DNA from 3 places in the Metapseudomonas lalkuanensis genome. Region 1 is predicted to be linked to each of the others. Evidence: predicted binding sites of a transcription regulator. Region 1 holds the regulator's gene; each other region holds the start of a gene.

What was found. Region 1 encodes FliA, which starts transcription of late flagellar genes. Its sites were predicted from a motif close to CTAAAGTTTNNNNNNNNNNNGCCGNTAA; they were not measured.
Region 2: a site for FliA is predicted at 3,192-3,219, ahead of FXN65_RS01655 (methyl-accepting chemotaxis protein). Genes of this name have one in related genera too.
Region 3: a site for FliA is predicted at 2,954-2,981, ahead of FXN65_RS18720 (methyl-accepting chemotaxis protein). Genes of this name have one in related genera too.

The regions. Positions count from the first base shown of each region.
Region 1 is NZ_CP043311.1:1,794,989-1,799,752, reverse strand. Features, by position in the region: gene FXN65_RS08485 (chemotaxis protein CheA) at 1-620, opposite strand, end outside; gene FXN65_RS08480 (protein phosphatase CheZ) at 632-1,420, opposite strand; gene FXN65_RS08475 (chemotaxis response regulator CheY) at 1,441-1,815, opposite strand; gene fliA (RNA polymerase sigma factor FliA) at 1,899-2,645, opposite strand; gene fleN (flagellar synthesis regulator FleN) at 2,642-3,475, opposite strand; gene flhF (flagellar biosynthesis protein FlhF) at 3,551-4,764, opposite strand, start outside.
Region 2 is NZ_CP043311.1:340,235-344,998, reverse strand. Features, by position in the region: gene FXN65_RS01665 (Hpt domain-containing protein) at 1-162, opposite strand, end outside; gene FXN65_RS01660 (protein-glutamate O-methyltransferase) at 172-1,032, opposite strand; gene FXN65_RS01655 (methyl-accepting chemotaxis protein) at 1,095-3,143, opposite strand; gene FXN65_RS01650 (chemotaxis protein CheW) at 3,283-3,819, opposite strand; gene pilH (twitching motility response regulator PilH) at 3,875-4,240, opposite strand; gene pilG (twitching motility response regulator PilG) at 4,286-4,693, opposite strand.
Region 3 is NZ_CP043311.1:4,003,622-4,008,385, reverse strand. Features, by position in the region: gene ccoN (cytochrome-c oxidase, cbb3-type subunit I) at 1-582, opposite strand, end outside; gene FXN65_RS18725 (alpha/beta family hydrolase) at 691-1,326, shown strand; gene FXN65_RS18720 (methyl-accepting chemotaxis protein) at 1,360-2,925, opposite strand; gene acnA (aconitate hydratase AcnA) at 3,155-4,764, opposite strand, start outside.

The DNA of each region.
Region 1 (4,764 bases):
AACTTGCCTTTGCCGTGCAACTGGTCGAGCAGCGCTTCGAACTCGTCGTCGGTGATTTCATCAGCGGCAGCGGCGACCGGTTCGGCGGCCTTGCCGGCGCTGTCACCCAGCGCGTCGAGCAGCTGCTCGAACTCGCTGTCGGTGATGTCGGCGGTTGCTTCGACGGGAGCCGGTGCTTCGACAGGCGCGGGGGCCGCCGGCGCCGCAGCGACGGGTGCAGGCTCGGCGCCGGCCGGTTCGGCCAGGCGCGCCAGGGCAGCCAGCAGCTCCGGCGTGGCGGGCGTCGGCTCGCTGCGCTCGCGCACCTCGCTGAACATCTCATTGACCGTGTCCAGGGCCTGCAGCACCACGTCCATCAGTTCGGCATCCACGCGGCGCTCGCCCTTGCGCAGGATGTCGAAGACGTTCTCGGCGATGTGGCAGCACTCCACCAGCGCATTGAGCTGGAGAAAACCGGCACCACCTTTCACGGTGTGGAAGCCACGGAAAATCGCGTTGAGCAGGTCCATGTCGTCAGGGCGGCTTTCCAGCTCGACCAGCTGCTCGGACAGTTGCTCCAGAATCTCGCCGGCCTCTACCAGGAAGTCCTGGAGGATTTCTTCATCGGCGTCGAAGCTCATATGAGCGCTCCCTAAAAGCCTAGGCTGGATAGCAGATCGTCGACGTCGTCCTGTCCGGACACTACGTCCTCACGTATATCGGCATGGATCTGCGGACCTTCACCCCTGGAAGGATTTTTTTCTTGTTCCAGCTCTGCACGTAGCGCGGCGTGGTCGTGCTCGATGCCGGCGTAGCGATCCACCTGGCTGGCCATCAGCACCAGCTTGACGAGGTTGCTCTCCACCTCGGTGACCAGTTGGGTCACGCGCTTGATCACCTGGCCGGTAAGGTCCTGGTAGTCCTGCGCCAGCAGGATGTCGTTGAGCTTGCTCGACAGGGCATCGGTATCGCGCTGGCTGCGGGCAAGGAACTGCTCGATGCGGCGAGCCAGGTCGCGGAACCCGTCCGCGCCGATTTCCCGGCGCATGAAGCGGCCCCACTCCGCGCCCAGCTGCTGGGCTTCGTCGCTCAGGCCGTTGAGCAGCGGCGCGCTTTCCTCCACCAGGTCCATGGTGCGGTTGGCGGCCTTCTCGGTCATGTGCACCACGTAGGAAAGGCGATCGGTCGCGTCCGCGATCTGCGACATTTCCTGGGCGTGGGGCAGATGCGGGTCGATCTGGAAGTTGACGATGGCGTTGTGCAGCTCACGGGTGAGCTTGCCGACTTCCTGGTAGAGGCCGCGATCACGGACGTGATTGAGTTCGTGGATGAGTTGCACGGCGTCGGTGAAGTTGCCTTTCTCGAGACTTTCCACCAGTTCCCGCGCACGGTCTTTCAGGGTCGACTCGAAGTCTCCCAGCAGGTGTTCATTCTGGTCCATGGTGCCCCCGCGGCTGACATTCAGCCGTTGACCCGCTCGAAGATCTTCTCGATTTTTTCTTTCAGCACCTGGGCAGTGAAAGGCTTGACCACATAGCCGTTCACGCCGGCCTGGGCGGCCTCGATGATCTGGTCGCGCTTGGCCTCGGCAGTCACCATCAGGACCGGCAGGTGCTTCAGGCGCTCGTCGGCACGCACGGCGCGCAGCAGGTCGATGCCGGTCATTCCGGGCATGTTCCAGTCGGTCACGAGGAAATCGAAGTTGCCGCTGTGCAGCATCGGCAGGGCCGTGGTGCCGTCGTCGGCTTCGGCGGTATTGGTGAAACCCAAGTCGCGCAAGAGGTTCTTGATGATGCGTCTCATCGTCGAGAAATCGTCAACGATGAGGATTTTCATGTTCTTGTCCAAGTCGACCTCCGTACAGTCTCAAACGCCCCTCTTGCCGGGTGCGCCGTTCAAATCTGGAAGCGGTGTGCCGTTCAGCGTGCTCGCCATTCGCCAAGCCGTGCGCGCAAGCGTGCCGCGCACTGGCTATGCAACTGGCTGACCCGCGATTCGCTGACCCCCAGCACTTCACCGATTTCCTTCAAGTTCAGTTCTTCGTCGTAATACAGCGCCAGTACCAGGCGCTCACGCTCGGGCAGGTTCGCGATGGCATCGGCCAGCGCGGCCTGGAAGCGTTCGTCTTCCAGATCATGGGAAGGTGAAAATTGGGTGACACCGGCGTCCTCGCGCAGACCGCCCTGCTCGCCTTCCTGCAACAGGTCGTCGAAGCTGAACAGGCGGCTGCCCAAGGTGTCGCTCAGAATGCCGTAGTAGTCTTCGAGACTCAATCCAAGTTCGGCAGCAACTTCCTGATCTTTAGCGTCGCGTCCTGTTCTCGCCTCGATGGTGCGGATGGCCTCGCTCACCATGCGGGTATTGCGGTGCACCGAACGCGGCGCCCAGTCGCCCTTGCGGACTTCATCGAGCATGGCTCCGCGAATGCGGATACCGGCGTAGGTTTCGAAGCTGGCGCCCTTGCTGCCGTCGTATTTCTTCGAAGCTTCGAGCAAGCCGATCATCCCGGACTGCATCAGGTCTTCCACCTGTACGCTGGCTGGCAGGCGCGCGAGCAGGTGATAGGCGATGCGCTTGACCAGGGGGGCATAGCGCTCGATCAACTGATGTTGCGAATCCCTTGCCTGAGCCTTGCCGTACATACGCAGTCCAGTGGCGGGTGTCATACAGGGGTTTCCGCGGAGGGCTGCTTGACCAGCCGCTCGACGAAGAACTCCAGGTGGCCCCGCGGATTGGCCGGCAGCGGCCAGCTATCGACCTTCTGCGCGATGGCCTTGAAGGCCAGCGAGCACTTCGAACGCGGGAAGGCTTCATAGACCGCGCGCTGCTTCTGCACGGCCTTGCGCACCGACTCGTCGTACGGAACGGCGCCCACGTACTGCAGGGCGACGTCGAGGAAACGGTCGGTGACCTTGGTCAGCTTGGCGAACAGGTTGCGCCCTTCCTGCGGGCTGTGGGCCATGTTGGCCAGCACGCGGAAGCGGCTCATGCCGTAGTCGCGGTTGAGCAGTTTGATCAGTGCGTACGCGTCGGTGATCGACGTGGGTTCATCGCAGACGACCACTATCACTTCCTGGGCCGCACGGACGAAGCTGACCACCGAATCGCCAATGCCGGCGGCGGTGTCGATCACCAGTACGTCGAGGTTGTCGCTGATTTCGCTGAATGCCTGGATCAGGCCGGCGTGCTGCATGGGCGAAAGCTGCACCATGCTCTGGGTGCCGGAGGCGGCGGGGACGATGCGGATGCCCCCCGGCCCCTGCAACAGCACGTCGCGCAGGTCGCATTCGCCATTGATCACATCAGCCAGTGTGCGCTTGGCGGTGAGGCCGAGCAGGACGTCGACGTTGGCGAGTCCCAGGTCGGCGTCCAACAACATGACGCGGCGTCCGAGATCGGCCAATGCCAGCGAGAGGTTCACCGACACGTTGGTCTTGCCGACGCCACCCTTGCCGCCGGTCACCGCGATCACCTGTACGGGATGCATACTACCCATTTCAAATACCTTGCCTTAGGTCGACTGGGCCATTTGGCTGTCCAGCACCGCCCCTCTGGGCGGCTTACAAATTCTTCAACCGGCGCGCCGCGCCGGATTCTGATAGAGCCCGGCGAACAGGTCGGCCATGGCTTCTTCACTCGGGTCTTCCGGAGCCTGCAGGCTGACCGCACGGCTCACCAGCTGGTGGCTGCGGGGAACCTGCAGATCATCCGGGATTCGCGGGCCGTCGGCCAGATAGGCTACCGGGAGATGCTGGCCGATAGCCAGTCCCAAAACCTCACCCAGGCTGGCCGCTTCGTCCGCCTTGGTAATGATGCAACCGACCAGGCCGCAACGCTTGTAGCTGTGATAGGCCGCCTTGAGCACCTGGCTCTGGCTGGTAGCCGCCATCACCAGGTAATTCTTCGCGTTTATCGCCCGGCTGGCCAGCGCTTCGAGCTGCATGGTCAGGGCCGGATCGTTGATTGGCAGACCAGCGGTATCGATCAGCACCACGCGCTTGCGCGCCAGCGGAGCCACGGCCTGGGTCAGGGATTGGCCCGGATCGACCAGGGTCACCGGCACATTGAGGATGCGGCCAAGGGTCTTGATCTGCTCCTGGGCGCCGATGCGGAAACTGTCCATGCTCACCAGGGCGACGTTCTGCGCGCCGTACTTGAGCACGTAGCGGGCTGCCAGCTTGGCCAGGGTGGTGGTCTTGCCCATGCCGGCCGGGCCGACCAGGGCGATCACACCGCCCTCTTCCATCGGCTCGACCTGAGGAGTGCGGATGGCGTGGGCGAGATGCGCCAGGAGCATGCGCCAGGCCTGGCGCGGGTCGCTGACGTTGGCCACCTTGTCCAGCAGGGCGCGGGCCAGTTCGGCCGGCAGGCCCATGCGCTGCAGGCGGCGCCAGAGGCTGGCCTGCTGCGGACGGCGGTTCTGCATCTGGCTCCAGGCGATGGAGCCCAGCTGCACTTCGATCAGTTCACGCAGACCGCTCAGCTCGAAACGCATGGCGTCCAGGGCGGCCTGGTCCACGCCGGCAGATTTCGGCGCGCTGACCGTCTCCACCGGACGCGGCACGGCGCGCGGACGCTCGATAGCGGCGGCCAGGGCGGATTCCGGCAGTTCCGGTTCGATGGCGGTCAGCGGCTGGCCGGCGAACAATTGACGGTCCTTGCCGGCATCGGCGATGGCACGGGTCGTCAGTTCGGCCTGAGCCTGGGCGATGCGCGCCTGGGTCTTGCGCAGTTCGGCTTCAAGCGCCGGGTTCGGCTTGCTCGGGGCCGGCGCGGGCAGCGGGT
Region 2 (4,764 bases), 1.5 Mb from region 1:
CGTGCCCTGGACCTGATGGATATAGGTCAGGCAGAAACGCATGCGCGTCGGGTCCTGGGGATTCTCGACGAAGTCCTCCAGTGCCTGTCGCGCCTGCTTCAGGGTTTCCGCGATCTCGCCCTTGACCCACTCGAGGGCGACGTAGTCGTGCCGATCAGTCATAGCCGTCTGCTATCCCTTCCGGGTGAATGCCAGAACCTGTTCATTGGGCACCGGATCGAGATCCGGGTGCCGCCACCCCACCACTTCGCCGACACCCAGCACCATCAGGCCTCCCGGCGCCAGGCGCTCGGCCAGGCGGTTGAGGATTTCCCGGCGCCGCCAACGGCGGAAGTAGATCAACAGGTTCTGACAGAAAATTACGTCCATGCCGGACATTGGCGCCTTCGCCAGTTCCAGCACATTGAGCCGTGCGCAGCACACCCGTGCGGCCAGGCTCGGCACTATCTTGTAACGGCCGTCGCCCTGGACCTGGAAATAGCGCCCGGCAAGAGCCGCATCCAGTTGTTCCAGGCGCCTCGCGCCATACACACCCTCGCGGGCCTTGGCCAGGGCGCTGAGGCTGATGTCGGTGCCGGTCACGCCGAAGTAATCCGGTCGTTCGGTACCGCCAAGGGCCTCGGCTGCCAGCATGGCCAGCGAATAGGGTTCTTCACCGCTGGAGCAACCCACGCTCCAGATTTCCAGGGGCCGGGCAAGGCCAGCCGCAATGCGGCCCCGCAGATAATCGGTGAGCAGCTCGAAGGAAGCCGGATGACGGAAGAAGCGGGTCTCCTGCACGGTCAGCCGATCCAGCAGGGTCGACCATTCCACCGCGCCACGCGGCCCATTGGTGACCTGGCGGTAGTAGCTGGCGTAGTCCTGCACTCCCAGCTCACGCATGCGCGTACTGAGATTTGCCTGGAGGAAGGAACGGCGCTGGTCGCTGACCACCACGCCGGTGCGTTCCTCCAGCAACTTCTGCCAGTCGTGGAATTCCGCTGTCGTCATGTCGGCCAGGGGTTTCAAGGCCCAGACGCCGCCTGGCTGCATGCTGTCGTGCCCTTGATTCATGGCCGTCGTGCCGCGGTCTCAGACCGCGGCGCCTCCCCTGCTCAGGCTATGTCCTGGGCTTCCGGCAGCTTGAAGCCGGAAACCGACTTGCGCATCTCGCTCGCCATCTTCGCCAGGTTGCCGATGCTCTTCGCGGTGGCGGTGGTACCGGCGGAGGTCTGCGAGGTGATCTCCTGGATCACGTTCATGGTGTTGGAGATATGGCCCGCAGAGGACGCTTGCTGACGAGCGGCGTTGGAAATGTTCTGGATGAGTGCCGCGAGCGTCTTGGATACCTTCTCGATCTCTTCCAGGGCCACACCGGCGTCCTGGGCCAGGCGGGCACCGCGGACCACTTCGGAAGTGGTCTGCTCCATGGAGATGACCGCTTCGTTGGTGTCGGTCTGAATGGTCTTCACCAGCGCCTCGATCTGCTTGGTCGCGGCGGAGGAACGTTCCGCGAGGCGCTGTACTTCGTCCGCTACCACGGCGAAGCCGCGGCCCGCGTCGCCCGCCATGGACGCCTGGATCGCGGCGTTAAGGGCGAGGATGTTGGTCTGGTCGGCAATGTCGTTGATCAGGCTCACGATGTCACCGATCTCCTGGGACGATTCACCGAGGCGCTTGATCCGCTTCGAGGTGTCCTGGATCTGCTCACGGATGTTGTCCATGCCGGTGATGGTGTTGTGCACCACTTCGTTGCCCTTGTTGGCGATGGCTACGGAACGTTCCGCTACCGCCGAGGACTCGGAGGCGTTCGCCGATACCTGGTCAATGGACACGGCCATTTCGTTGATCGCGGCGGAGGCGCCGGCGATTTCCTGGGCCTGGTGCTCGGAAGCCTCGGCCAGGTGCATGGCGGTGGCCTGGGTTTCCTGGGCGGCGGCGGCCACCTGCACGGCGGTCAGGTTGATGGTTTCCACCAGCTCGCGGAGCTGGTCGATGGAGTAGTTGATGGAGTCGGCGATCGCACCGGTGAAGTCCTCGGTCACGGTCGCGGCTACCGTCAGGTCGCCGTCGGCGAGGTCGGCGATTTCGTCGAGCAGTCGCAGAATCGCGGCCTGGTTACGCTCGTTCTTCGCGGCGGTCTCGGCTAGTCGGTTGCGGGTGCTCTGTACCATCACCAGGCCGATGAGGATGATCGAGCCCAGGGCGAACACGCCCAGCACATAGCCGGCGAAGGTGTTCATGCCACGGCCATTGGCCAGGTTCTCGAAGCCGGTGGTCAGGGCGGAAGCCTTGTCCAGCAGGGTCTGGGAGCCGGTGAAGATGGTGTTGGCGGATTCACGGACCTGGAAGAGTTCGGGCGAGGTTTCGAGAATCTCGTCCACGGAGCCGGATACGAATTCGAAGAGCTCGGAAATCTCCTGCAGGCGCTCGAGGGCCTCGGTGTTGGTGACCTTGGAGATCTCCATCGCCGCGTTGCCTTCGATCATCGCGTTCAGTACGCGGCCGAACAGGCTGGCGTCGCGGCCGAACATGTCGGCGGCCTGGACCGAGTCATCGTCACCGGCCAGTACCTTGTTCACCGAGCCGAGGATACGTTCGGCCAGCAGCGACTGGCGCTGGGCCACGGAAACCTGGCTGGCGGGAGCACCGCTTTCGAGGAGAATGTCCACGACTTCCTCGTACTCGACCTGGAGCTGCGGAATGGTTTCGGCCAGGGTGGCGGCTACCTGGTGCAGGGAAAGTACGGTCTGCTCGCTGGCCAGGATGGCGTCGGCGTTCTTGCGCAGGCTCTCCCAGTCCTTCTGCACCACATCCATCTCGCCCTTCACGGCAACGGGTGCGGCAGGCAGGCCGGTGGAGGCGTCGCCCTGTTGCAGGAAGTTCCAGCGCTTCTCGAAGTCGTTGCGCGCGTCCTTCAGCAAGGCGAAGGCTTCGGCCTTGCCCGCCGCGGCTTCACTGGAGTTCTTGGCGATACGCTGGGACAGCACGCGGAGTTCACCGGCGTGGCTGATGTATTCCTTGTCGTAGTTCGCCTGGGTGTTGAGGTACGCGAAGTTCGCGAACAGCAGCACGATGGCGACGATCAGGACCACGAAGAGTCCGGCGATCAGCGACGTGCTGCGCACCCCGGAGAACAGATTGCCTGCGTTCAGTCTTTTCATTATCGGGCCCCCGCCTGGACCAACCACTTATTCCCATGTAACGCCAAAGGGCCGGCAAAGCCGGCCCAACCTTGAAGCCTTGGCCCCGGAGACTCTGCCCCGGTGGCCGGTACGGAGCGCCAGGCGCCCCGCGTCGAATCTAGACAGCCACCTCGAGGAACGCCTGATGCTGCGCGAGCGCGTGCGGGCTGAATACCAGCCAGGGCTGCTCGCGATGGAATACGCCGTGAATGAACGGCTGGATGCTGGCCTCCAGCGGAGGAAGCGTCTCGCTGAAGGAGTCCACCAGGAAATGCTGCATGCCGAAGACTTCGTCGACGATCAGCCCGGCGAAGATCTCCTGATGGTCCACCACCAGGACCCGGCGCTGCTTGCGCAGCGGCGAAAGCTCACTGCCGAAGAAACCGCACAGGTCCATGACCGGTAGCAGGCGGCCACGGACGTTGGAAACGCCCTTGACCCAGGTTTTCACCCCGGGAAGCGTGGTGTGGCGCGGCTCGTGCAGCACTTCGCTGACCTCGCCCATGGGCGCCACGAACAAGCGCTCGCCCATGCGAAAACCGATGCCGCTCCAGCTCTGCACCACCTGTTGCTGCGCAGGCAGGCCGGCCGCCAGCGCGCGACAGCGCTGGTCGATCTCGAAGAGGAGCTGGAAGGGAGTCTGCGAATCCGACATGGCGACCGGCCTTGGCCTGTTTCTAATAGTTATGTTTCGGGGACCGGCACGGCAATCAGCCGGCCAGTACCGTATTCAGGGTCTTGATCAGCGTGTCTTCTTCGATCGGCTTGGTCAGGTAGTCACGCGCGCCCTGGCGCTTGCCCCAGACCTTATCGGTTTCCTGATCCTTGGTGGTGACGATGATCACCGGAATGTGACTGGTGTCAGCGTCCTTGGTCAGTTGACGGGTCGCCTGGAAGCCATTGAGGCCCGGCATCACGATGTCCATCAGGACAGCGTCCGGTTTTTCCTGGCGGGCCAGGGCCACGCCATCGGCGCCATTCTCCGCCTTGAGTACCTGGTGGCCATGCTTCTCGAGCATGGCAGTCAGCTTGTACATCTCGGTCGGCGAGTCATCAACAATCAGAATACGAGCCATGGTGTTCCCCATACGGAAAGGCTTCACCGGCCTTCAGGCCGGACTTCAGGAGGCTTGCTCCACCGGGGTGAAATCGGGGACGTGAGTCTTGATCGCGCCGAGCAGCTCTTCCTTGCTGAAGGGCTTGGTGAGGTACTGATCGGAACCGACGATGCGACCCTTGGCCTTGTCGAACAGGCCGTCCTTGGAGGACAGCATGATCACCGGGGTGGACTTGAAAGCACTGTTGTTCTTGATCAGGGCGCAGGTCTGATACCCGTCCAGGCGCGGCATCATGATGTCGACGAAGATGATGTTCGGGTGGGAATCGGCGATCTTGGCCAGGGCATCGAAACCATCAACCGCGGTGATGACCTCGCACCCCACTTTCTTGAGCAGAGTCTCGGCTGTACGACGAATCGTTTTCGAATCGTCGATCACCATGACCTTCAAACCCTCGGAATGCTGTTCCATGTTCGCCCTACCATCGCCTCGGTGAGTCGTTATTCTGCTTTATATATGTGCCTGAGGCCCTGCAACCGACG
Region 3 (4,764 bases), 2.2 Mb from region 1:
GGAATAGAGGGAGTAGGACTTGGTCAGGGTGACCGGGATCTCCAGGTTGTTCACCAGGTGCAGGATCGCCACGGTCAGGATGAAACCGCCGAAGAACCAGTTGCCCACGTAGATGTGCTTGGTCTTGCGCTTGACCACTGTCCCGAAGAAGACGATGGCGTAGCTGACCCAGACAATGGTGATCAGGATGTCGATCGGCCACTCCAGCTCGGCGTATTCTTTCGAGCTGGTCCAGCCCATCGGAAGGCTGATGGCAGCCAGCACGATGACCAGTTGCCAGCCCCAGAAGGTGAAGGCTGCGAGCTTGTCGGAAATCAGGCGGGTCTGGCAGGTGCGCTGCACTGCGTAGTAACTGGTGGCGAACAGTGCGCATCCGCCGAAGGCGAAGATCACCGCGTTAGTGTGCAGCGGGCGAAGTCGGCCGAAGCTCGTCCAGGGAAGGTTGAAGTTGAGTTCCGGCCAGGCCAGTTGTGCGGCAATGAGAACGCCGAGCCCCATCCCGACGATTCCCCACACCACCGTCATGATGGCGAACTGGCGGACCACCTTGTAGTTATAGGCGGTACTGCTTGCTGTGCTCATGTTATGGGCTTCCGTCCACGGTTTTTGGATTGCGCGGCAAGCATGGTGAAAGCCCATTTGGCGGCTATTGATCTGGATCAACCGCCTACTATCGATGGAGAAGTCTGAATGCTCCTGTGGAACAGGCCTGTAGGCCCGGTTTCGTACACCCTCATCCTCGCCCATGGCGCGGGTGCGCCGATGGATAGCCCGTTCATGCACGACATCGCGCAAAGGCTTGCCGCGCGTGGCATTGCGGTGGTTCGCTTCGAATTCCCTTACATGGCCGCCCTGCGGGGGGATGGGCGTCGCCGTCCACCGAATCCCCAGGCCCAGTTGCTGGGCTGCTGGCGGGAGGTGCATGCCCTGGTGCGACAGCAGGTCACAGGGCCTTTGGCCATCGGCGGCAAGTCCATGGGCGGGCGCATGGCCAGCCTGCTGGCCGATGAGCTGGGCGCTGATGCGCTGGTCTGCCTGGGATACCCGTTCCACGCCGTGGGCAAGGCGGACAAACCCCGGGTCGCTCACCTGGCGGACCTGAAGACACCGACCCTGATCGTCCAGGGCGAGCGCGATCCCATGGGGGACCGCCTCACTGTGGCGGGCTACAGCCTGTCGGATGCCATTCGCGTGCAATGGCTGGTGGCGGGGGATCACGACCTGAAGCCGCTAAAGGCCTCGGGCTTCAGTCACGAACAGCACCTGGAAGCCGCCGCAGGATCGGTGGAGGCGTTCCTGGCCGCTCCGGGCGGTACCCCGAAATGAAAGAGGGCGCCTTTTGGCGCCCTCTCCGTGTCCTCAGCGGTTGAACCTGTCCACCAGGGAGTATTGCCCCTGGGCGGTGTGGGTGAGCTCTTCGCTGAGCAGCGCCGTGCGCTGGGCCTCGCCGGACGTCTGGTCAGCCAGGTGGGCGATGCTGCTGATGCTCTGGTTTATCTGCTCGGCGACCGCGCTCTGCTCTTCGGTGGCAGCGGCGATCTGGTCGGCCATGTCGGCGATGTTCGCGACCGCCTCGCTGATGCCCACCAGCGCCTGGTCGGCCTGGCGTACGCGCTCGACGCCTTCGTCCGCCTGGCGACGACCATGCTCCATGGTGTGCACGGCTTCCTCGGCGGTCTTTTGCAGTTGGGCGATCAACTGATGGATCTGCCCGGTGGATTCGGCCGTGCGCTGGGCGAGCTGGCGCACCTCGTCGGCGACCACGGCGAAGCCGCGACCCATTTCACCGGCACGGGCGGCCTCGATGGCGGCATTGAGCGCCAGCAGATTGGTCTGGTCGGCGATGCCTTTGATGACGTCCACCACGCCACCAATCTCGTTGCTGTCCTGGGCCAGACGCGTGACGGTTTCGCCGGTCTCACCCACGGACTGCGAAAGGCGCTGGATGGCTTCGCGGGTTTCGGCGGCGATGTTGCGGCCCTGGCTGGTCAGGCGGTTGGCTTCCTGGGTGGCATCGGCGGTGCGCTGCACATTGTTGGCCACTTCCTGGGTGGTGGCAGCCATCTGGTTAACCGCGGCGGCCACCTGCTCGGTTTCCACGCGCTGGCGCTCCAGGCCGTCGGAGCTGTTATGGGCCAGCACATCGGCCTGGCGTGCCTGCTGGGTAAGGTGCTCAGCGGTGTCCTGGAGGCGGGTCAGGCAGGTCTTCAATCGCGCTTCCTGGCTGAGCATGGCCATTTCCAGACGCGCCTGCACACCACGGCTGTCGGTGTACATCTGTGCGATCAGCGGGTCGGAGGTGGTCTGCTCGGCCAGTCGCAGCAGGCGCTTGATGCCGCGGTTCTGCCAAGCCAGGCCGATCAGTCCGAGCGGCACGGAAAGCAGGGCGGCAAGGAGGAAGCCCCAGTGGGAGTTCAGCCAGGCGCCGATGAGGAAACCGATCTGGCTGATGAGAATGAACGGCAGCCAGTCCTGCAACACCGGCAGCCACTTGTCGCGGCTGGGGATGGCGGCCTTGCCGGCATTGATGCGCTGGTAGAGGGCCTCGGCGCGGCGGATCTGCTCGGCGGTCGGCTTGACGCGCACCGACTCGTAGCCGGTGACCTGGCTGCCTTCGAAGATGGGCGTGACGTAGGCATTCACCCAGTAGTGGTCGCCGTTCTTGCAGCGGTTCTTCACTACGCCCATCCACGGACGTCCCTTCTTCAGGGTCGACCACATGTGGGCGAACACCGCGGGTGGCACGTCGGGGTGGCGGACCAGATTGTGTGGCGAACGAACCAGCTCGTCGCGGCTGTAGCCGCTGATGTCGATGAAGGCTTCGTTGGTGTAGGTGATGACGCCTTTGCTGTCCGTGGTAGAAATCAGGCGTTGCTCGGCGGGGAAGCTACGCTCCCGCTGGGTGACAGGTTGGTTGTTTCTCATTGGTATCCATCCGCAAGGCTTACAGCATCTATCGGCATCCAGGCGCCAAGGTTAAGCCTTTTTTTGGGGCGCCAGTGTACTCGGATTTCAGCCTTGTCTGATCGATGGTCTGCAGTGGAGTGGTTCGATTACCGCCCCGGTCCCGTGCGCGAGGGGGGCGACGGCCTGCAAGGCCCGAAGCTTCAAGGCGTTTCGGGACATTGCAGGCACGACGTGTGCCTGGCGCGTTTCAGCCAGCCAGCAGCTGCCGCAGTACGTAGTGGAGGATGCCGCCGGCCTTGAAGTACTCGACCTCGTTCAGGGTGTCGATTCGGCACAGCAGCTCGGCCTTGTCTTTCGAGCCATCCTCTCGGGTGATTTCCAGGCTCAGGGCCATCTGCGGACGCAGGCTGGCATCATCCAGGCCGAGGATGCCCAGGGTTTCCCGTCCGCTCAGGTTGAGGCTCTTGCGGTCCTGGCCGTCCTTGAACTGCAGCGGCAGTACGCCCATGCCGACCAGATTGGAGCGGTGGATGCGCTCGAAACTTTCGGCGATCACCGCCTTGACCCCCAGCAGGTTGGTGCCCTTGGCCGCCCAGTCGCGGGACGAGCCCGTGCCGTATTCCTTGCCCGCGATCACTACCAGCGGGGTGCCCTCGGCCTGGTAGCGCATGGCGGCATCGTAGATGGCCAGCTTCTCGCCGCTGGGCACATGCAGCGTATTGCCGCCTTCCTCGCCGCCGAGCATTTCGTTGCGGATGCGGATGTTGGCGAAGGTGCCGCGCATCATCACTTGATGGTTGCCCCGCCGCGAGCCATAGGAGTTGAAGTCCGCCGGGGCCACGCCGTGTTCGCGCAGGTAGCGCCCGGCCGGGCTGTCGGCCTTGATGTTGCCGGCAGGGGAGATGTGGTCGGTGGTCACAGAATCGCCCAGCAGGGCCAGGATACGTGCCTGGCGCACGTCCTCGACCTTGGGCGGTGCGCCGGTGATGTCGGCGAAGAAGGGGGGATGCTGGATGTAGGTGGAGTCCGCCTGCCACTCGTAGGTGTCGGATTCGGGGACCTTGATCGCGCGCCATTTCTCGTCGCCGGCGAAGACTTCGGCGTATTCCTTGCGGAACATGGCGGTGTCCACCTTCTGGATGGCCGCTGCGATTTCCTGCTGGCTCGGCCAGATGTCCTTGAGATAGACCGGCTGGCCATCCTTGCCCTGGCCCAGGGGCTGGCTACCGAGCTCCAGGCGCACGCTGCCGGCCAGGGCGTAAGCCACCACCAGGGGCGGGGACGCTAGCCAGTTGGCCTTGACCAGCGGGTGTACCCGGCCTTCGAAGTTGCGGTTGCCGGAGAGCACTGAGGCCACCGTCAGGTCCGCTTGCTGGATGGCTTTCTCGATGGGCTCGAGCAGGGGGCCGGAATTACCGATGCAGGTGGTGCAGCCGTAGCCCACCAGGTTGAAGCCGAGCTGGTCCAGATAGGGCGTCAGACCCGCCGCACGGAAGTACTCGGTCACCACCTTGGAGCCGGGAGCGAGGGAGGACTTCACCCAGGGTTTGCGGGTCAGGCCCTTCTCCACCGCCTTCTTCGCCAGCAGGCCGGCGGCCATCATCACGCTGGGGTTCGAGGTGTTTGTGCAGGAGGTGATCGCGGCGATGACCACTGCTCCGTCATCGAGAGAGAAACTTTCGCCATCGTCCAGCTTCACAGCGGCACTGCTGGCGCCGGTCGCGCCAGCGGATTTGAGCTGCAGGCTCAGCAGGTCGTCGAAGGCCTTGGGCACCTGGGGCAGCGGCACGCGGTCCTGTGGGCGGCGGGGGCCGGCCAGGCTGGCTTCGACGCTGCCGAGGTCCAAGGATAGGGTGT